DNA from 2 places in the Cohnella candida genome. Region 1 is predicted to be linked to the other one. Evidence: riboswitches for the same ligand, from Rfam matches in the RefSeq annotation. Region 1 holds a riboswitch; the other holds the start of a gene.
What was found. A riboswitch is a leader RNA that binds a small molecule or an ion and turns the genes downstream of it on or off. The one in region 1 is predicted to bind cyclic di-AMP.
Positions count from the first base shown of each region.

Region 2: another riboswitch for cyclic di-AMP. It lies ahead of EAV92_RS01635 (3D domain-containing protein); the one in region 1 lies ahead of EAV92_RS19700 (3D domain-containing protein).

Region 1 covers NZ_CP033433.1:4,267,285-4,274,552, reverse strand. Annotated here, with positions in the region: gene rnmV (ribonuclease M5) at 1-510, opposite strand, end outside; gene EAV92_RS19700 (3D domain-containing protein) at 710-1,723, opposite strand; cyclic di-AMP (ydaO/yuaA leader) riboswitch at 2,100-2,292, opposite strand; gene EAV92_RS19695 (TatD family hydrolase) at 2,479-3,249, opposite strand; gene EAV92_RS19690 (HD domain-containing protein) at 3,272-4,564, opposite strand; gene EAV92_RS19685 (AbrB/MazE/SpoVT family DNA-binding domain-containing protein) at 4,863-5,117, shown strand; gene rsmI (16S rRNA (cytidine(1402)-2'-O)-methyltransferase) at 5,217-6,149, opposite strand; gene EAV92_RS19675 (tRNA1(Val) (adenine(37)-N6)-methyltransferase) at 6,154-6,945, opposite strand; gene yabA (DNA replication initiation control protein YabA) at 7,097-7,268, opposite strand, start outside.
Region 2 covers NZ_CP033433.1:332,309-339,576, forward strand. Annotated here, with positions in the region: gene EAV92_RS01615 (TrkH family potassium uptake protein) at 1-521, shown strand, start outside; gene EAV92_RS01620 (potassium channel family protein) at 547-1,209, shown strand; gene EAV92_RS01625 (ArsB/NhaD family transporter) at 1,342-2,622, shown strand; gene EAV92_RS01630 (polysaccharide deacetylase family protein) at 2,709-3,500, shown strand; gene EAV92_RS01635 (3D domain-containing protein) at 3,567-4,217, opposite strand; cyclic di-AMP (ydaO/yuaA leader) riboswitch at 4,225-4,406, opposite strand; gene EAV92_RS01640 (LysR family transcriptional regulator) at 4,511-5,431, opposite strand; gene EAV92_RS01645 (succinate dehydrogenase cytochrome b558 subunit) at 5,622-6,299, shown strand; gene sdhA (succinate dehydrogenase flavoprotein subunit) at 6,315-7,268, shown strand, end outside.

The DNA.
Region 1 (7,268 bases):
CGCGAATTCCGCCTTCGTGATGCGGAACATGTTGCAGCGCTTGTGGAACTGCTTCCCGTTCGCGTAACCGATGCCGATCAGCTCACCCATTCTCTCGCGGCGCCGCGCGGCGTCCGCGTGCACGATCAGGCCCGCCTCCAGCAGATCGCTCCACTCGATCTCGCCCTCTGCCTCGGGGCCATTCGCCTGATCCGGCGTTCGGACCGCTTCCAACGCCCGCCGGATCGCTTCGTCGGAAGCATGCTCCACGCCCAGGCCGGTCTTGCTGCGGGCTTCGTCCTTCGTCAAAAACGCGTGCTTGGCGCCGGGCACCCGCTCCGCCACGATTTTGCGGATTCTCTCGCCGGGAGCGTCAGGATCGGTGAAGATGATGACGCCTCTTCTCTCCTGCGCCAATTCGATCCGCCGGAGCACGTCTTCGCCGACGGCGGATCCGCCGGTCTCGATCGTATCCGCGCCGACCGCCCGGCGGATCGCCACGGTATCGTCCTTGCCTTCCACCACAATCATTTCTCGGATCGTCAACGTTCATTCCGCCTGCCTTTGTCCCATTCGCTTCCTACAGCGTAAACGAGTTTGTCCTTGACTTCAAGAAAACGGATAACGGGGCAGCCGCGCAAAAACGGGCGGCCCCCGACCAGGAAGGCACGCCCGTTTCGCTTAACGTATATCGCCGCTTAAAGATTTGAATATTCTGCAACTTTAAAGCCTAGTCCGACGTCGGTTTAACTGGACCGATCACATAGACGGTGTAGCCCTTTTTCAAACCGAACCGCTCCGCCCGGCTTTCGCTGTCGTAGTAGACATCGATCTTCTTGCCGTTGATCGCACTGCCGGTATCTTCGGCGCGGCGGAAGCCGATGCCTTCGATGTAAACCCACCAACCCATCGGAATCACGTCCGGATCCACCGCGATCGTGCGTCCTTCCTTGACGGTCGTGCCGGAAGCGGTAATGCCGTAGCCCGAATCGCCTTTGGATTTGCCCGTGGAGGCGAAACCCGCGGAATAGGCGGTAAGAGTGACGTTCGAAATCTTGTGCTTCACGGCGATCGTTTTGCCGTTCAGCTTGAGGACGCCGCCCTGCGTCTTCGCGACGAGGGTCGTCGGAGCCGCCGCTTTCTTCGTTCCGACGGCAACGATTTGCTGTACTGCGGGTTTGGCGACCGTCTTATCGACGATCTGCTCGGATACGAGCTTGCCGTCTTCGAAGACGCGCTCGAATTTTTTAACCAGAACGCCCTTTTGGCCGGTTTTGACGACTTTCTGCGTTCCGGCCGCCAGTTGGGTGTTGGATTGCTTCACGACCGCGAAGTCGATCGGGTGCTCCGTCTCGATCGTCTCGGTGCGAACCCGGACGATGCGGACTTTCATCCCTTCTTCGATCGACGCGTCCACGCCGGGAATGACCCGATCCTGATCGCCCAGCCGGATATTCAGCGCCGCGAGGGCGTCTCCGACGGTGCGTTCCGTCGAATATTTCACCTGCTGTTTGCCATCGGCTTGGATGGACAACTGCTTTGCCCGCTCGATGATCAGATGCCCGTTCTTCTCAAGGGGAGAAGCGAGAGACAACGAGATGCGGTCAAAAGGCCCGACGTTAATATTATGCTCCTCGAGAAACCCGGATACGTCGGTACTCCGGGATTGGTAGACGACCGACTTGCCGCCGTCTACGACGGTTACGCTCTTGGCGTAAGCGCCTCGCAGCAGCGATGTGAACATGACAATGACAGCAAAAGAGAGAATTGCGCAGATGAAAATCAAACGCAAATGCTCATGCTTCCATTTCGCTGCGAAAAGCTTGTTGGTCGGTCGTGGATCATGGGTTCCCTGAGCAGGAATAACGCCCATTTTCTCGCTCCTCCTTCATAGCCCCGCCGTCGACTGTTACGCATGACTTTGTTCGACGCGACTAAATTCGTTTTGTTATCGGTGCAGCGTTCGCGTGTGCGGCGAATCCAGCGGACGCGGCAACGCCTTGACCAAACATAGGTCCTTAGTAACCTCGTTACCCGTTTTTTAAACAAACAAAAAGCCACCGACAGAGGACCTGTTCGTGGCTTCCGCTTGGTTAAAGGGAATTTGGCAGCACGAGGTTGACCTCTCTCTATGGACGCTTGCGAGGTTAGCTGTCGGGTTCGGGCATAGAGAGCCGCCCTGTCCGCTTCGCGGCTCATCGGCCGCTGCGCGAACTTCACCCCAAGATTGCTCGGACCGCTCGCAGGCGTCTCACGACACCCCTCGCGTTGGGTCCCCCGCTCTCCCAGTGGGAGATTCAGCGTTTTGGAAAAGGAATCCAGGTAGCAAAGTTAAACTCTGTGTAAGATCATAACCGCTTCCCAGCAAACATGTAAAGAGAGGTCAATGGACGTATTTGCCCATTTTAGCTTATTTTATCCGTTACTTTGGGATTATATTGTGAAGATCCTAGTTTTTTCGGCACCCAGGTTAATTTTAACGCTCTTTTCCTCTTGTTTTTACCGTAATGACAATCGCGATTTCGCGTTTCGGCTCGTCAGATTCACCAGTTCTTCCACAGAAATTCCTTTGATTTCCGCCGCCGTTTCCGCGACCAGAGAGACGTAAGCCGGCTCGTTCCGTTTCCCGCGATGGGGGTGGGGAGCCAAATAGGGGCAGTCCGTTTCGATCAAAATCCGGTCCATCGGAACCTTCGCCAGCACCTCTTTCGGCACCCTCGCGTTTTTGAACGTCACGGGTCCGCCGAACGAAATGTCGAAGTTCATGTCCAGGCACATTTTGGCCGTCTCCCAGCTTCCCGAGAAACAGTGCATGATTCCTCCGACTTCCTCAGCTTTCTCCTCCCGCAAAATCCGCACGATATCCTCATGCGCATCCCGGTTATGGATCACGATCGGTTTGCGGACCTTCCGGGCGAGCCGGATTTGCTCCCGGAACACGACGTGCTGGGTTTCCTTCGGGGACGTGTCCCAGTAATAGTCGAGCCCGATTTCCCCGATCGCCACCACTTTGGGGTGGTCGCAGAGCTCCTCGATCCAGGCCAAATCGGTTTCCAGATTCATGTCGATCGCGTCGGTGGGGTGCCAGCCTACGGCCGCATAGATAAACGGGTAGCGCTCGGCCAGTTCTATCGTGGTCGGAATGGTCTCGCGGTTGAAGCCGATGTTGACGATCGTGTCGACTCCGGCCTCCCGCGCGCGGCGGATGACATCCTCGCGATCCTCGTCGAATTTGTTCGAATCCAAGTGCGCGTGCGTGTCGATCAACATGTCGCAAGTTGTCTCCCTTCTATTATAAATACAGTCGTTCCCGCGTGAGCGGGGAGAGACGGTCCGCATGTTTGCGGATCACTTCTTCCGGGTAGTAGACATGATATTTGCCCCGCTGCAAGCCGGCAATCGACCGGATGATTTCTGATTTCGCGGAAATTTCCGTCAGCCGCTCTTTGTCGTCGAGAACCAGGATCGGCGGCTTGTACGAGCCGCCCTGCTGCGTCTCCGGTTTATACACGTCGTACGGCAGATCGGTAGGCGTGTCGACTTCCAAATAATAATCCGGATCGAGGCCGATTCTCCGCCATTGTTCCCTTAATTCCGCCAGCCATGTTTCGTCACGGAACTCCAAGGGTATGTACTTGTAAAGTTCCCGGTTCAAAAAACGACGGCACAAGTCCGACAAGATCGGATCTTTTTCGTGCGTCCACTGCCCGAAGGCGGTTTGCACCATCGCCTCGTCCAATTCCAAATATCCAGGGACCGTCAGCGTGCCTTCGAACAGCCTGCGGAGCGGCGACAGCAGGAATTCGAACCGGTAGCCGGACTCATACAGCGCGCGGGCCCTTTTGAATATCGAACGCAGCACGATTTCGGAGCTTCTGGTGACGGGATGGAAGTAGACCTGCCAATACATCTGGTAACGGGACATTAAGTACGCTTCGACCGCGTGCATCCCGCTTTCTTTGACGACGATTTGTCCCTTGTAAGGCCTGAGTACGCGCAGGATCCGATCGAGGTCGAACGTTCCGTAGTGAACGCCGGTGAAATAGGAGTCCCTCAGCAGGTAATCCATGCGGTCGGCGTCCATTTGGCTGGAAACCAGGCTGACCACGATCGGTTTCTCGTAGTTTTTACATATGACGGAGGAAATCTGCCCCGGAAGGTTCTCGTCCGTTTCGCGCAGTACACGGTTGACCTCGGTATCGCCAAGAATGATATCGCAGGTCCATTTTTCGTGGTCGGTTCCGAATACTTGTTCCAGGGAATGGGAGAACGGGCCGTGCCCGACGTCATGCAGCAGCGCCGCGCAGAGGCTGACGAGCCGTTCTTCGCGGGGCCATTCGGCGAACCCGTTGCGTTCGAATTGCGAGATGATCTTTCGGGTAATCTCATAGACGCCGAGAGAATGGGAAAACCGGCTGTGTTCGGCGCCATGGAAAGTCAAATAAGAGGTGCCGAGCTGGCGGATGCGGCGGAGCCGCTGAAATTCCGGCGTGTTGATGAGTTTCCAAATCGTCGGTTCCTGTACGAAAATGGAATGATGGACCGGGTCCTTAAACACTTTCTCCTCTTCCAACTCCCGCAGCATATGCGTCACCTCATTCAGACAAATGTTCGACAATCTTTGTCGACTTTTGTCGTATTTCGTTCTTCCATCCATTACCCGCACCCATGTGTGGCAATTCCATGAACTCCCGCAACAGCAAGCGATTTGGCTGTTTTTACCGAATTCGCCGCGGCGAATTCCGGTTGACTTATTTGGGAATCGTTGGTACGATATAAATCGTAAAAAAGAGAACTTTGTCGAATCGTGGCGATAATACATAACGTCAACGGCAAGTCTCGCGTTCGGTATTATTTTAACCTGAACTGAGGGGGATTTCCAAATGATGAAATCTACGGGGATCGTGCGGAAGGTCGACGAGCTGGGACGGGTAGTCATCCCGATCGAGCTGCGCCGTACGCTTGGAATCGGAGAGAAGGATGCGCTCGAAATTTACGTGGACGGCGAACGCATCATGCTGAAGAAATACGAGCCGGCTTGCATTTTCTGCGGCAACGCGGAGAACGTCACGTACTTCAAAGGCAAAATTGTTTGCAGAGAATGTTTGAAGGATTTGCCTTCCCCTGTGACAAATTAAAGAATATGCGTTATAATAGATAACAAGCCTGCTAAATTGTTAATTCTAACCTTTTTATATCTCCTTAATCCTCCCGAAGTTTGTCGGGAGGATCTTTTTTTATTCTTCCTCTCCGAGCAGCGCCTGGTAGACATCCCTTCGGGAAAGGCCGAGGTCCTTAGCGGCCAGCTTCATCGCTTCCTTGCGGTTGCCGGTCTGTTCGGCGTACCGATCCACGTGCTGCGCCAGCGTCAGCTGCGCCCACCAGGGCTCTTGTACACCCGGGCCCGCTTGGTTTCCGGCGCGCGTCGAAGCGTCGGCGGCGGTCGCTCCTTCGATCACGAGCACGCACTCGCCGATCGGCGGGTTTTCCTCTGCGTGGAAAAAGCAAGCTTGAACGGTACCGCGGATCGCTTCCTCGTGCCGCTTCGTCAGCTCGCGGACGATCGCCATGCGGCGATGCCCCCACCGCTCGGCGAGCAGCGCCAACGTCTTGCGCACGCGATGCGGGGACTCGTACAGGATGATCGTCCCCGGCTCGCCGCTCAAGGAATCCATCAATTTTTCGATGCCTTTGCGGTCCCTCGCCGGGAAACCCGCGAACAGGAAACGGTCGGTCGGCAGGCCGGAAATGATCAAGGCGGAGAGAGCCGCGTTCGCTCCCGGCACCGGAACGACGGGTATGCCCCGGGCTGCGGCTTCCGCCGCCAGCTCCGCTCCCGGGTCGGAGATCGCGGGAATGCCGGCGTCACTGACCAGGGCGATGCTAGCGCCTTCCTCCAGCATTTTGAGCAGCTCCGGGCCGCTGGCTTCGCGATTGTGCTCGTGATAGCTGACGAGGCGGTTCTGGATTTCGAAGTGGGTGAGCAATTTTCGCGTCTGGCGCGTATCTTCCGCTGCGATCAGGTTCACCTCGCGCAGCGTGCGGATCGCGCGGAACGTCATATCCTCCAGGTTGCCGATCGGCGTGGCGACCAAATACAACGTCCCCGGCTTCTCCCTCGCCGCGAAGCTTCGTTGGACCTGTGCCTGCTCTACGGACGGCTCGTCCATCACGTCAACCTTCCCCTTCCGTCTGACGCTCGTCCGTCAGTTCTGTTTTTCTTCCATAGAATACATCCAGAAGCTCGCCCGTATAACCCCCGCCGTCCTCGTAAACCACGAGCGGCGGCAGCAGGCGTACCTCCGGGCGGCCGTCTTTCGAGGCCTCCACCAAGACCATATTGGCTTCGCTCCCCTTCCGGGGATGGACGAATCGGATTCGCTTGGGCTCAAGCCGGTGCTTGCGCATCGACTCGAGAATATCGACCAGGCGCGCCGGGCGATGAACCACCGACACGCGGCCCCCTTTGCGCACGGCACGCGAGCAAGCCGCGACCACCTCGTCCAATGTGCAGCCGATTTCATGCCTCGCCATCGCCAGATGGGGGTTTTCTTTGTGCTCTCCCGTTCCTTTCGGCATGTACGGCGGATTCACCGTTACCGCATCGTACGCTCCGCCGACCGCGCCTTCTTGCGACCAAGTCCGTAAGTCTGCCTCCAAGATACGAATCTTGCCTTCCAGCCGGTTCAACGCCACGCTCCTCTTGGCCATGTCCGCCAATCGCGGCTGGATTTCGACACCGTCGATAGACGCTTCCGTGCGGGTCGATAGCAGCAAGGGAATGACGCCGTTGCCCGTACACAAATCCAGCACCTTGCCCTTGGGCGGCAACCCGGCAAACCTGGCGAGCAGCACCGCGTCCATGGAGAAGCTAAACACTTCCGGACTTTGTATGATTTTCAGCTCCTGCGTCAGAAGGTGGTCCAGCCGTTCGCCAGGCTGCAGATGCACATCGGGTTCGTTCATGCTTGGGGGAAACTCCTTTATTATATAGAAGAAATTTTTTCTGGGGGGTACGCCCCTTAGCTTACTCGACTTCCCTTCATCATGCAACGACGGCCCGATCTGCACAAAAAACCACCATTCCGAATGGAATGATGGTTCTGCGCGTTCACGATTATTTGCTCAAAAAAGAGAGACAGAACAGGCAATCTCCCTCCATGCGGAGGTGGCCGTAATAGACGTTGCAAATATGGAAGCCTTCATGGTATAAACGGGCCAAATTGTCGTAGCCTTCTCCGACCGTCGCTGCCGGCTTTTCCTTGCGTTCGGCAGCCGGTTCTTCCGCC
Region 2 (7,268 bases), 1.4 Mb from region 1:
TCTCTCCGCGTACGGCGGGCGTCAATACGGTGGATCTCGCTTCTCTCCGGCAGGCGACCCAATTCATCCTGATCGTGCTGATGTTTATCGGAGCTTCTCCGGGCTCGACGGGCGGCGGGATCAAAACGACGACTTTCGCGGCGCTGATCGGGGCCGTGAACACGATGATCCGGGGCAAGGAAGACGTCGTCATGTTCAATTATCGTCTGGCGAAAGAACGCGTCTACAAGGCGCTTACCGTGACGCTGTTCGCTTTGGCGCTCGTCATGGTCGCCACGATGGTGCTGTCCACGACGGAAGACCATCAATTCCTGATGATCCTGTTCGAAGTGACGTCGGCGTTCGGCACGGTCGGTCTTACGATGGGGCTGACGCCGGAATTGACGCTGGTCGGCAAAATCATCATCATCCTCATGATGTTCATCGGCAGGCTGGGGCCGCTGACGCTCTCGTACGCGATCGCGCCGAAGCCCGGCCGCGTGCTCTACCGCAATGCCGAAGGCAAAATCATCATCGGTTGACATTCAAAGGAGAAGAAACGATTCCATGAAATTGAACCAATTCGTCATCATCGGGCTGGGCCGGTTCGGCTCCAGCTTGGGCCGCGAGCTCGTCCAGCTCGGCTATGAAGTGCTCGGCGTCGACCGGGACGAGGAGAAAGTGGACGAAATGAGCAACGTGCTCACCCATGCGGTGGTGGCGGACGGTACGGACGAAGAGGTGCTTCGTTCCGTGGGCGTCCGGAACTTCGATTGCGGCGTGGTCGCGATCGGAGACGATATCCAGGCGAGCATTCTGGCCGCGATTCTGCTGAAGGACCTGGGCGTCAAAAAAGTCGTCGGGAAAGCGGTGAACGAGCTGCACGGGCGGGTGCTCGAGAAAATCGGCGTCGACCGCGTCGTTTACCCGGAGCGGGACATGGGCATTCGCGTCGCGCATCAGCTCGTGTCGCCGAATCTGCTCGATTACATCGAGCTGTCCAAAAACTATACGATCGCGGAGCTTGGCGTGCCGAAGTGCCTGTCCGGCAAAAGCCTGTCCGATATCAACCCGCGCGGCCGGTTCGGCTGCAGCGTCGTGGCGATCAACAAGCCGAAGGGCATGATCATCGCGCCGGTCGCCGACGACATCCTGTCGGAGAACGACGTCATGGTGGTCATCGGCACGAACCGGCAAATCGAAGAGTTCCAGGACTCGATCGAGAAATAGCGGCGCGGAATTCCGTTTACAGAGGTCGGATTCATCCCTTATACTGATGAGGTAACTTCATAAAATCGTTTCAACCGGTGGAGCCTGTCATTGACGGGCTCTTTTTGTCTTTTTCAGGGGAGGAAATCATTCATGGAACAACCCGCAATCATCGCTGTCTGCATTTTTCTCGCCATCTACGCACTGATCATTTCGGAGAAAATCCATCGCACGATCGTTGCCATGATCGGCGCGGTGTTGATGGTCGTCCTCGGCATCGTCGACCAGGAAACCGCTTTGCACCACATCGATTTCAATACGCTCGGCCTGCTCGTCGGGATGATGGTGATCGTCGCCATAACGGCCGACACGGGCGTGTTTAAATACGTCGCCGTATGGGCCGCCAAGAAAGCCGGGGGCAAACCCGTCCGGATCCTGATCGCCTTATGCCTGATCACCGCGATCGGTTCCGCCTTCCTCGACAACGTCACGACGATTCTGCTCATGGTTCCGGTCACGTTCAGCATGACGAGGCAGCTCCGGGTATCCCCGATGCCGTATCTCATAACCCAAATTCTGGCCTCGAACGTAGGGGGAACGGCTACCTTGATCGGAGATCCGCCGAATATCATGATCGGCAGCGAGGTCAAGGAACTTTCTTTCTCGGCCTTCATCGTCAATTTGGCCCCCATCGCGGCGATCATCATGCTGGTTTATGTCCCTCTTTTCATTCTGATGTTCCGCAAACGGCTGCAAACACAGCCCGAACATATCCGCAATCTGATGGAGATGGACGAAAAAGAGCTGATCCGCGATCGCGTCCTGCTGGCGAAAAGCTTGTCCGTGCTCGGCCTCACGATTCTCGGTTTCTTCCTGCACCAAACGTTTCACTTGGAATCCGCCACGGTCGCGCTCGCGGGCGCGTTCCTCCTGCTTCTGCTCACCGGGGAGCATGCCATGGAACACGCGCTCGGCAAAGTGGAATGGACGACGATTTTCTTTTTCGTCGGTTTGTTCGTTTTGGTGTCCGCCTTGGTGGAGACGGGCGTCATCGCCAAACTCGCGGAGCAGGCCGTCGAGTGGACCGGCGGAAATTTGACGGCTTCATCCATGCTGATCCTATGGCTCAGCGCGATCGCATCGGCTTTCCTGGACAACATTCCGTTCGTGGCCACGATGATTCCGATGATTCAGGAGATGGGGAACATGGGGGTCTCCAACCTGGAGCCGCTCTGGTGGAGCCTTGCGCTCGGGGCATGCTTAGGCGGTAACGGAACGCTCGTCGGGGCCAGCGCGAATCTTATCGCGGCAGGTCTGTCGGCCAAGGAAGGCCATCCGATCCGGTTCCTCGAATACATGAAAATCGGCTTCCCGCTCATGTTGCTTTCCGTCGTGCTTGCCAGCGCTTATGTCTATTTGCGTTACCTCGTCTAACAATCTCCCCAGCGGTGAATGATTCTTTTCGTTTCCGCCGACCCTAAGGAAAGAACCGGAAAAGGCGTCGGAGAGGAGGGCCGCGATTGGATAGGTACCGTTGCATACGGAGGGTGGCGGCGCTTCTCTGCGCGTGCGTGCTTGTTGCGGCGATGGCCCGTTCCGAAGCTTTCGCCGAGCAGGGAAGCGGGAAGCCGAAAAAAATGCCTTGGGCGGAAATGCAAAAGCGCTACAAAGGCGTGTTCGTGCTGTCCGCTCCCCGCGAAGTTAGGAAAGTCGCGCTCACGTTTGACGACGTTCCGGATCCCCGTTATACGCCGTACGTGCTGGACGTTTTGAAAAGGAAGGGCGTTCACGCGACTTTCTTCGTGGTGGGGACAAGAGCGGGCAAACATCCGAACCTCGTGCGGCGGATCCACCGGGAAGGGCACGCCGTCGGCAACCATTCGTATTCTCATCCCGACTTTTCCAAGACTCCTCTGCTTAAAGCCCAAGAACAGATCCGCAGGACCGAGGATCGCCTGCAGTGGCTGCTCGGCTTCCGGCCGCGGCTGTTCCGTCCGCCGTACGGGGAAATCCTGCCGAAGCAGTTGGAATGGGCAAAAACCGCCGGCTATACCGTCGTCAACTGGGACGTGGATTCTTCCGATTGGCGCCAGCTCAAGTCGGGCGAAGTGTTCCGGAACGTGACGACGGCGGTGCGCCCGGGTTCCGTAATCCTGATGCACGCTGGAGGCGGGGAGGGCCAGAACCTCTCGGGCACGGTAGAAGCGCTTCCGAGGATCATCGATTGGCTGCGGAAGCACGATTACGAACCGGTCACGCTGCCGGAACTGATTGGAGTACCCGAGAAACGCGGAACGATTCCGCTTCCCTGAAACGTCGAAAAGCTCCCCTGATGGGGAGCTTTTCGCGTTTTCGTTCTCGTATTCGGCTCGGTTTCCTTACTTCAAAATGTACACTTTCACGCTCTGGAAACCGAAGCCCGAAACGAACGAGCGGGAGCCCGGAATGAAGATGTCGATCCGTTTCCCTTTGATCGCGCTGCCGGAATCGGTCGCGGTCGCGATCAAGCCGCCTTTGGGCAGGCCGTTGAAATCGTAGCCGGTGATGTACACCTTCGTGCCGAAAGGAATGACTTTCGGGTCGACGGCGATCGTGCCGAGCTTCAGCGGGTTGCCGAAATAGTCGACCGGACCCCAGCCGTTCTCTTCAGGAGCGTCGGAATAAGCCGTCGCTTTGATATCGAGCACCTTGGAGAACTCCAGCGATTGCCCGGCCATCGTCGTGACCGTTTTCCCGTCATTCGCGGACGGTTTGGCGGAAGCCGCTTTCGAAGATGCCGCTTTCACGGTTCCCGTAGGAATGTTCATCTTCAGTCCGTCGTAGATGTTGAGCGGATCCACGTTCGGATTCGCGCTCATCAGCCTCTGCACGGAGATGTCGAATTTCTTGGACAGCAGCCAGAACGTGTCCCCGTCGTGCGCCGTGTAAGAAGCGGTGGCCGCGTGGGCCGTCAGCCCGGGGAGAAGCAACGCGCCTCCAAGAAACAATGCGGCGGTACGGATGCCCGCCTTTTTCCAATGACCATTCAACAACGGTAAATCCTCCTTGTGCGGCCGGCGAGGTTAGCTGTCGGGTTCGGGCTGGGAGTACAACCCTACGCGCGGTCATGCGCGACTCACCCCAAGCGCGGCGTTGCCGCGCGGTGTTTCATGTCCCCCGCACTCATGATCGGGAGTTTGCGAAGCAAACTCTCCATTCGAGTTTTGGCCTTGTTTTGTTAATCGGCAAGCAGGGTAATGACCTTGCTTCCTTGGCAAAGAGAATACCATATCCCCCCTGCCCGTCCTAGCGGTAGTTGTTCCCAAAGCGCCGGAAACCCCCGTCACGACAGCTCTTTCGGCAGATGGGCGCCGCGCGCAAAAAAAGCAGACGTTTCCTCGATGAGAAAACGGATGGAAGGCGTCAGCCAGGCCGGATCCCCGTGTACGAGGGAGGTCGTCCGCTTGGTCTGCTCGAGGTTGCGGACCCGCACGACATACAGATCGTTATCCTCCAGCAGCTGCCTGCGCAGATAGGATTTCGGAAGCAGCGTGCCAGCCCGCGAAGCGGATAGAAGGCGGACGATCGCCTCGAACGAATCGATTTCCATCCGGACGTCCGGCTTCACGCCGTGGCGGCGGAGCAGCTCGTCCGTCAGCGTCCGATACCAGGTCCCCGGGGCGAAGAGGATCATCGGCAGTCCGTTCAGGTCCGCCATCTCGAGCTGCGTTTTTTCCAATATAAAATGGGTTCGCGGCAGCACGAGCATGAGATGATCGTCAAATAAGGGTAAACTGGTAATGGCGGGATCGTCGGCGACCGCGGAAGCGACCAGTCCGAAATCGACCTTGCGTTCCTTAACCAGCGTGGCGATCTCATGGGACTTGCCCGTGACCGCCTTGATTTCCAGACTCGGATGCTTCTCCGTCATCGCCGTGATGAGGTCGGGCAGCGTCGTTTGCAGGGTGGTGAGACTGGCGCCGATCGTGACGATTTGGGCTTCGTCCGTTTTGAAGGCATTCAGCTTCTGAAGGTACGAACCGTGAAACCTGCGGAGCTCCAGCGCGAACTCGTAGGTGAGCTGGCCGGCGGCCGTGAGCTCAAGCCTTTTGCCGATCCGGCGGAACAGCTCCACACCCAGCTCGGCCTCCAGCCGCGAGATGCGCCGGGACAGGGCGGGCTGAGAGACGTTGAGCCTCTCGGCGGCTTTGTTGAGGCTAGTATGCTCTACGACGGTGGCAAACAATCGCATATCCTCCAGCATGCGGATCGACCAACCTTTCCTATATGCAATATGGTTATAAGGTTTTATAAAAAATAAGCAGTTCCATTATAAGCGAAAATAGAGTAACCTTAAATGCGGTGACAACTCGGTGACGGAATTTGGAACGATTTGCGTATGCCCAATATCCGACCTTCAACCGAACGGACTCGAAAGGAGATTCAACTACGACATGAGTGGAAATTCGTACTTACCCCGTAAGCTGCATTCTTTATTGGGGGTCATTCCGCTGGGACTGTTCTTTATCGAGCATGCCCTGACGAACTACTCGGCCTTCGAAGGCGGGCAACAGGGATTCAAGGACAGCGTCGATTTCCTGCACAGCATGCCGCTGATCTTTTTCCTCGAATTGTTCGTCATCTGGCTGCCGATTCTGTTCCACGGCGTATACGGGCTGTATATCGCGTACCAGTCGAACCTCAACACGGGACGTTTCAGCTACGGCCGCAACTGGGCGTTCGCCCTGCAGCGGATCAGCGGCGTGATCACGTTCATTTTCGTGATCTGGCACGTCTGGGAAACCCGCATCCAAGTGGCGCTGGGCAATATCACGTACGACGAGCTCGGTACCCATATGCACGATATCGTATCCAATCCGGTTACGTTCGTCATCTACTTCATCGCGGTCGTCGCGGCCGTATTCCATTTCTCCAACGGCCTGTGGGCGTTCCTGGTCAGCTGGGGAATCACGATCGGACCGCGCGCTCAGCGCGTGTCGTCCAACATTTGCATGGGCATTTTCGTCATCGTGTCCGTGCTGTTCCTGCTGTCCCTGTTCGCTTTCCGCGGCGCTGAGTTCGCGTCGGCGGCGGCAGCGACGACGGCTATCAGCTCGGTAACGATCGGTTAAGGGGGAAAACACACCATGGCGAAAAATAAAATCATCATCGTAGGCGGCGGCCTCGCCGGCCTGATGGCCACCGTGAAGGCGGCCGAATCGGGCATGCGGGTCGACCTGTTCTCTCTGGTGCCGGTGAAGCGTTCGCACTCCGTGTGCGCGCAGGGCGGAATTAACGGCGCCGTCAATACGAAAGGCGAAGGTGACTCCCCTTGGGAGCATTTCGACGATACGGTTTACGGTGGCGACTTCCTGGCGAACCAACCGCCGGTCAAAGCGATGTGCGAAGCCGCGCCGGGCATTATTCACCTGATGGACCGGATGGGCGTTATGTTCAACCGGACGCCGGAAGGCCTGCTTGATTTCCGCCGGTTCGGCGGCACGAAGCATCACCGCACGGCGTTCGCCGGCGCGACGACCGGGCAGCAGCTCCTTTATGCGCTGGACGAGCAAGTCCGCCGCTGGGAAGCGGCCGGACTCGTACAGAAGTTCGAGCACTGGGAATTCACGTCGGTCGTCATCGATGACGACGGCGTCTGCCGCGGCATCACGGCGCAAAACCTCCGCTCGATGGAAGTGCAAACGTTCAAATCCGACGCGGTCATCCTGGCGACGGGCGGACCGGGCATCATTTTCGGCAAAACGACGAACTCCGTCATCAATACGGGAACCGCGGCCAGCGCGGTGTACCAGCAAGGCGTTTACTACGCCAACGGCGAATTCATCCAGATTCACCCGACGGCCATTCCCGGCGACGACAAGCTGCGCCTCATGAGCGAATCCGCCCGCGGCGAAGGCGGCCGGATCTGGACGTACAAGGACGGCAAACCGTGGTACTTCCTCGAAGAGAAATATCCGGCGTACGGAAACCTGGTGCCTCGCGACATCGCGACGCGCGAGATTTTCAGCGTCTGCGTCGACCAGAAGCTCGGCATCAACGGCGAGAACATGGTTTACCTGGACCTGTCGCATAAGGATCCC